DNA from 3 places in the Acidovorax radicis genome. Region 2 is predicted to be linked to each of the others. Evidence: predicted binding sites of a transcription regulator. Region 2 holds the regulator's gene; each other region holds the start of a gene.
The links. Region 2 encodes FliA, which starts transcription of late flagellar genes. Its sites were predicted from a motif close to CTAAAGTTTNNNNNNNNNNNGCCGNTA; they were not measured.

Region 1 (2,266 bases), 890 kb from region 2:
AAGGCGCTACCGTGGTGTCGACATCCACCCGCAACTTCCCCAACCGCCTGGGCAAGAACACCAACGTGTTCCTGGCCTCTGCCGAGCTGGCCGCCATCGCGTCCAAGCTGGGCAAGATCCCCACGGTGGCCGAGTACCACGACGCCATGGGCATCGTGAACAAGGATGGGGCCTCGATCTACAAGTACCTGAACTTCGACCAGATCGAAGAGTACGCAGAGATTGCCAAGGGCGTTGCTGCCTGAAGCTTCGGTGATCCGAATTAAAAACCCGCTTCGGCGGGTTTTTTTATGATCGGCAGCGCCCGGGATGAGGCGCCGACACCCTTGATTCGCGCGTGCTGGGTCCTGGGCGGGCGCCAAATGCCCCTGGGGCATCAGGTCGCAGGGCTGTCTTTGTTGTCTTTTGGTGGCGACTTGTCCTCTGCAGGTTTGGGCGTCAATTTGCTCGCTAGAAAATCGTCGAACCCCTTCATGACCAGCGCATAAGTCTTGTTGATGCCTTGTTCGATGGGGCTGTCTGCTCCCAATACGTTCAAGCCGCTCAGGATATCTTTGGCTTCGCCAAAACCGCGTTCAAAGCCGCCACGGATCAGACCGACAAAATCCTTCGCCAGCGCGTCGGGGTCCTTGCCCTTGTTTTGAAGCTGCGCTGCAAACGCGTCATAGAAAGCGGTAGACAAAGACAGAATGCGGCCCGCCGTTGCCTCGGGGCTTGCGTCTGGCGCGTCGGCGGTGCCAATGGCATTCGGCCCCAACTCAGCGGTCAGAAATTCATTGATGCGGTCAATGGCTGTGCGGTACAGCAAGGTCAGCGACGAATTGCCCGACTGGATGGATACATCCATCGACGCTTGCAGGATTTGTGCGTTCTGCTGGCTGCGCAGGTCACTGGCCGAGGTGTTGTTGGCTGACGTGGGTGACTGGGCCCTCTGCGCCGCCCCTTGCCCCTCCTTCGTCCCTTTCACCTCTTGGGCCGACGACGCACTGTTCACGGACGGGGCCACAGTGCTGGTGGGGTTGGCGGCTGCCGGTGTGGCAGTGCGGGGGAATCCCATAGAAGGCGTGACCATGCTGATCTCCGGGTGATGTTGCAAGGGTTGCTTTCCCTCTAGTTATCGACCAACAGGCCGAAAAAGTTGAATATAGTGGGTAAAAGACAGTTTTTTCAGGCTTTAGAGGCGGGTTGAAGCGCCGACCTGGTATGGGCCGCGATGGGTGCGGTGACTGACCATTGCCACGAGCACTGGCTTGCAGCCCCAGGGGCAGTCTCGCTGGCGTCCGTAGGTGTGGCGCGGGGTGGCTTGGCTTGAAGGATTTGAAACCCGGCGCTGCATGAAGCCGGTGGCCTGCCCTTGAGCGAAGAGGCTAGAAGGGCGGAGTGGCTTTGAATGCTATTTAAAAGATAGCTTCTGGCGCTTATAGGATAGGCACTAGAGCTCGATTTGAATGATATTTGCAGATGGCCGCCGATGGCCGACGGTGTCCTGACGTTCTTTGGCGGTGACGTATTCAGGCCCACTGTCCAACACGCCAACACGCTGTGAACGGCGTGGCATTGGCGGCATTCGGGTCACAGCGGCCCTGCCTGCATCAATCCTGCGGTCGGAAGCCAATCACGAGTGACGAGGGCACGCGTCCATCCACATCGCGGGGCAGCGTTTCGGTCTTGTCGAGCGCACGTAGCACGGCATCGTCCCAGGCCTTGTTGCCACTCGCTTGCACCAAGCGTTTGCCCACGATGGTGCCGTCCGGCGACAGCTTGACTTCCACCTCTGCGCGCGGGTTGCCCGAAATCGCATCGGGATACACAATGTTCGGTTTGACCTTGGCGGCCACTTTGCCGCCATAGCTGCCCGATGGGCCCGCACTGCGCTGCGCGTTGCCAGTGGCTGTCTCGCCGCCCGTGGCACCGGCCAGCCCTTGCATGCGGCGCATATTGTCTTCGCGCAACTTGGCCAGTTGCTTGTCGTTGGCCTCGGCCTTGCGCTTGGCGGCTTCTTCGGCTTTGCGCTTGTCTTCGGCCAGTTTTTTCTGCTTCTCCAGCTTTTCCTGCTCGGCCTTTTTCTGTTCGGCCAGCTGCTTTTCGTGCTGCTCCTGCGCTTTCTCTTTCTCTTTTTGCAGGCGCTCTTTCTTCTCCTGCTCCAGGCGGTCGCGGCGCTCGTCTTCTTTGCGTTCACGCTCCCGTTTTTCACGTTCAAGCTGCTGCGCGCGCGCTTTTTTCTCCTGCTCCAGGCGCTTCTTCTCGCGCTCGATGGCGATGTCGG
Region 2 (2,266 bases):
CCCCACATCGAACGGGGTGGTGGAGAGAGCGATGAAGATTGGTCAAAAACCGGAACTCCCGGGCGCGTTGGCGCAGGCAGGGCTTGCCAAGCAAGCCAAAAGCCCTGCGGTTGCTGCTGAAGGGGCTGCCAAAGATGCTGTGGCGAAGTCAGCCGCCGGTGTGCCGGTCACGGTCTCTATGGCTGCACGAGCACTCAGCCCATCCAGCCGCACTACAGGCGATTTTGATGCCAGCAAAGTCAAGTCGGTTCGCACGGCTATTGAGAAGGGCGAATTTTCTGTGGACGCAGAAGCGGTCGCTGATCGGATGCTGTCCAATGCGCAGGAGATTCTGTCCCGTTCGCGGGGTTGATTTCAGTTGTTCAGTTGATATGTCTTTGCAGCTGACATGATCCGTCGCACAATGGGCCATGTTGCTGGAAGAATCCCTCACAGCTGTTGAGCAGCTGATCGAAAAAGTTTCTGCTGCGCTTCTCGCGGCAGACCCCTCCTCCCTGGAAAAAAACAGTACGGCGCTGCGCGATGCTGCGGCGCAGTTTGCTCGCGTGCTGGAGCAGTCTGCGACACGCGGCATGCCCCTGCCGTCGTCGATACAAAAGCGGTTGGATGCTGTCGGCGCGATGCTGGTGGTGCACCGTGAGAGTCTCGCCCGCCTTTCCGTGACAACAGACCGCCAAGTCGCGGGATTGCTACCTCCGGCAGACCCGGCATCTACTTACAGCAATGGTCTGGGTGCGCGTGCCGCCAAACCCGGTGTCGCCCGTATCTATCGCTCGGCGGGCTGATAGCCGGGGTGCTGCGCGTTCAGTCGCCCCAACGTGCTGAGCGCATGAAAAGAAAAAAGGGGGGCGGGCTGGTGATGTGTGCTGTAAGCGCTCAATGCGCCCGCATCTTGGCGCGCAGGCGAGCGATGGACTGGCTATGCAGTTGGCACACCCTGGATTCTGTGACACCCAGCACCGCTGCGATCTCTTTGAGATTCATGTCATGTTCGTAGTACATACCCATGATGTACTGCTCGCGCTCCGGCAGGCCCTTGATGGCATTGACTAACGACGCTTTGAGGCGATGGTCCCGCAGTAACTCCACCGGGTCTGCATCGCTATCGGCCACATGGCGGTCCAGAAAACCATCATCGTCTTCATTGCCCCGCGTCATGTCCTCAAGATACACCAGTTGGGTACCGCGAACCTTGCCCAGCAGCGACTGGTAGTCCACCAGGGTCATCCCCATTTCAGCGGCGATCTCTGACTCCAGGGCGCTTCTCCCGAGCTTTTGTTCCAGTCGGTTGACGGCCTGCTCAATGTCCTTCTGGCTTTTGCGGGAGCTGCGCGACATCCAGTCGCCTTCGCGCAGCTCGTCCAGCATGGCGCCCCGGATGCGCTGGGTGGCAAAGGTCTCAAACTGCACGCCTTGCGCGGCTTCATAGCGCGAAAGCGCTTCTGCCAAGCCCATCATGCCTACCTGGATCAGGTCATCCAGCTCAACATTGGGAGGCAGCTTGGCGATCATGTGGTGCGCAATTCTTCTGACCAGCGGGAGGTGCTGGCGAATCATGGCATCGCGATCAAGCTGGCCTTTGGCGGTGTACATCAGATCAGTGGCTCCGGACAAAATGGGCAGGTGTTCCTGTCATGTTGCTGGGCGGTGGCGCAGTCAGCGCCTCGTCCATCGTGCCCGCATTCTCCAGGAGTTGCAAGGCCAGGCGCTGCAGATCCTGGGGATTCTGGGTTGCGATCGTCGTGGTGCGCACGGGGGCTCCCAAATGCCGCTCCGCACACGACTGCAGGGTTTGCAACCCAAACTGCGCCCTGCGGCGCTCCGACGCTGTGTTCCCCTGAAGCAGCGCGGCCACCATGCAAGGCAAACCAGTGTGAAGCGCTATCTGCTTGAGGCTCTTGTAGCTGGTCAAGACACCCGCAGAGCCTCGGCCCATCACCACCAACGGGATGGTTGCCGTGTGCGTCAACAATGGCCCCAACGTGGCGGCTGGCGCATGCAACACCACGAGCCCATAGGTTCGAAAGCAGGGCAGCAGGCCTTCGAGCGGGGATGCATGAGCGCGGCCCGCGTTTCGGCTGAGGTACTGGAGGCCGCGGGCTGCGGGAATCACGGCCAGAGACGATGCGGCGGCCCCTGTGTTCAGGTGTGCGCCCTCGTCCCACGGGGTCTGTTGCATGAGATGGAAGAGCCCCGGGCTTTCTTCGGTCTCTTGCGCAGTGCCATCAAGCACAACCACCGGGTAGCCAAGCCGCTGCAAGCTCGC
Region 3 (2,266 bases), 1.6 Mb from region 2:
ACGCACCGCCGCCCGAGTTTGGGGCTGACCCCATCCTCTCGCCCCGGGGCGTGGTCTATGTGGCGGGGCCTGACCAGCTCGACATGCTGAAACAGGCCTATGCGCAAGCCCATGCCATCTCTCCCAATGTGGAATGGGTGGAGCAGGGCGCACTGCTGGCCCAGCTGCCGTGCCTGAAGTCCGAGGCCGTGGCTGCAGGCATGAGCGAGCCCGAAGCCGCCGATATTGATGTGAACGCGCTACACCAAGGCTACCTGCGCGGCTTGCGCCAGCGCGGCGGCCAGGTGCTGACGAATGCGGAGGTGACGGCTTTGCAGCGCCGGGCTGATCTTTGGTTGGTTACCTTGGCCGATGGCCGCGAGTTGCAAGCCAAGACCATCGTCAACGCGGCAGGCGCCTGGGCCGACGTTGTGGCGGGTCTGGCGGGTGTGCCGCCCATCGGGCTGGAGCCACGCCGCCGTACCGCCTTTACCTTTGCGGTGCCCGAGGGCATGGACGCCACCCACTGGCCTGCGGTGATCGGCATCGACGAAAGCTTTTACTTCAAACCCGACGCGGGCCAGTTGCTCGGCTCACCGGCCAATGCCGACCCTACCCACCCGCACGACGTGGTGCCCGAAGAGCTGGACGTGGCCACCGGCATCTATCACATCGAGGAAATGACCACCTTCCAGATTCGCCGCCCGTCACACACTTGGGCCGGGCTGCGCTCGTTTGTGCCCGATGGCGACATGGTGATCGGCTGGGACAACCATGTGCCCGGCTTCTTCTGGCTGGCAGGGCAAGGCGGTTATGGGATTCAGAGCGCGGCGGGCGCTTCGTTGCTGGCGCGGCAGCTATTGCGCGGCGAGCCGCTGGCTGAGGCTCTGGTGAGCGAGGGCGTGGTGCTGCAGGGGCTGTCGCCTGCGCGGCTGAGGTAAGAACGGCTTGTGCAGGCAGCAGGGGCTTTGTGCCCCTGCCGCCCTTGGCAGCGCGCGGTCAGGCGAAGGTGTTGACCTGCGTGCCCAATGCGCCCGATGTGGCCAGAGTGGGCTGGGGCATGGATTGCTGCATGGCGTCAATCAGGGTGGCGGCCGATGCGGCCTGCATATCCAGCGCCTTTTTCAGAACCAGAACGTTGAGCGCGTCAGATGTCTTGGCAGAAGCCAGGCTGGTGGCGGTGTTCACGATGCTGTTGGTGAGGGCGACGTCCATGGGGACTCCTTGATGCGGTGCTTGGTTATCGGCATGCGCCCCAGTAAGTTGAGCGGTTTTACAACTTGGGCTGCGTCTTGGTGCCCACCAGCCGACGCCCCTTGTCCCGACAGGGGGCATCCGCGTGTGCTGCGGGGCGAGGGAAGGGCCCACAGGCGCATCTCAGTCCAGTGCGGGTACACCAAGGTCTTCGCAGGTAGCAAGGTCTGATGGCGGTGTGTGCCCCACTTTGTGCAGTTGTCGGGCGGCGTCGCGCAACGCTGTGCGCAGGCCTTCTTCAAGCGTTGGGTGATAAAACGGCATGCGCAGCATCTCATCGACGGTGAGCTTTTGCCCAATGGCAAGTGCCAGCAGGTGCGCCATGTGTTCGCCCGCTGGCGCACACAACTGTGCGCCCAGCAAGCGCCCCGTGGTCTGGTCGGCATAGATGCGCAGGCCGCCGTGGTTGCGCAGGGCCGCTCGTGCCCGGCCCTGGTCGTGAAAGGAGGCCGCACCCGTGATGGTGTGCGCCTTGTCCAGGTCGTCAAACCGTTGACCGACCGATGCAATGGTCGGACTTGAAAACACGATGGACAGCGGCGTGCGGCGCTTGAAGCTGGTGGGTGCATGCGCCATGGCATTGGTGCCGGCAATATGTCCTTCATCAGCCGCTTCATGCAGCAGGGGCGCGTGGGTGGTGGCGTCGCCCGCCAAAAAAACAGGTAGATCGCCCACTTGCAGCGTTGATGGGTCGACCGTGGGCAGGCCGTGTTTGTCGAGCGGCACGCCCAAGGTCTCCAGGCCCAGGTATTCAATGTTGGGGACCCGCCCCATGGCCGCAATCACCTGGTCCACCACCACGCGGTTCGGTCCGCTGCTCACTTCAATGCCTCCGGGCACTTCTCGCAACTGGGCGGGGGCGCCGATGTGCAACACCATTTCGGTCTTGAGCAGCGCTGCCATTTTGGCGTTGAGCTGCGAATCGGCAAGGCCCGCCAGCGAATCACTGGTGCTGAAGGCAGCCACTTCAAGACCCAGGCGTGCCAATGCTTGCGACAGCTCCACACCTAGGGGGCCCATGCCGATCACGGCC

Region 1: KI609_RS16015 (DUF5610 domain-containing protein) is a predicted target of FliA. The motif match lies at 1,116-1,142, and genes of this name have one in related genera.
Region 3: KI609_RS12745 (YjfB family protein) is a predicted target of FliA. The motif match lies at 1,221-1,247, and genes of this name have one in related genera.

The regions. Positions count from the first base shown of each region.
Region 1 is NZ_CP075184.1:3,500,018-3,502,283, reverse strand. Features, by position in the region: gene acnB (bifunctional aconitate hydratase 2/2-methylisocitrate dehydratase) at 1-245, shown strand, start outside; gene KI609_RS16015 (DUF5610 domain-containing protein) at 377-1,072, opposite strand; gene tolA (cell envelope integrity protein TolA) at 1,593-2,266, opposite strand, start outside.
Region 2 is NZ_CP075184.1:4,391,525-4,393,790, reverse strand. Features, by position in the region: gene flgM (flagellar biosynthesis anti-sigma factor FlgM) at 32-352, shown strand; gene KI609_RS20100 (hypothetical protein) at 411-785, shown strand; gene KI609_RS20095 (RNA polymerase sigma factor FliA) at 877-1,593, opposite strand; gene KI609_RS20090 (hypothetical protein) at 1,598-2,266, opposite strand, start outside.
Region 3 is NZ_CP075184.1:2,797,603-2,799,868, reverse strand. Features, by position in the region: gene KI609_RS12750 (NAD(P)/FAD-dependent oxidoreductase) at 1-920, shown strand, start outside; gene KI609_RS12745 (YjfB family protein) at 979-1,194, opposite strand; gene KI609_RS12740 (dihydrolipoyl dehydrogenase) at 1,357-2,266, opposite strand, start outside.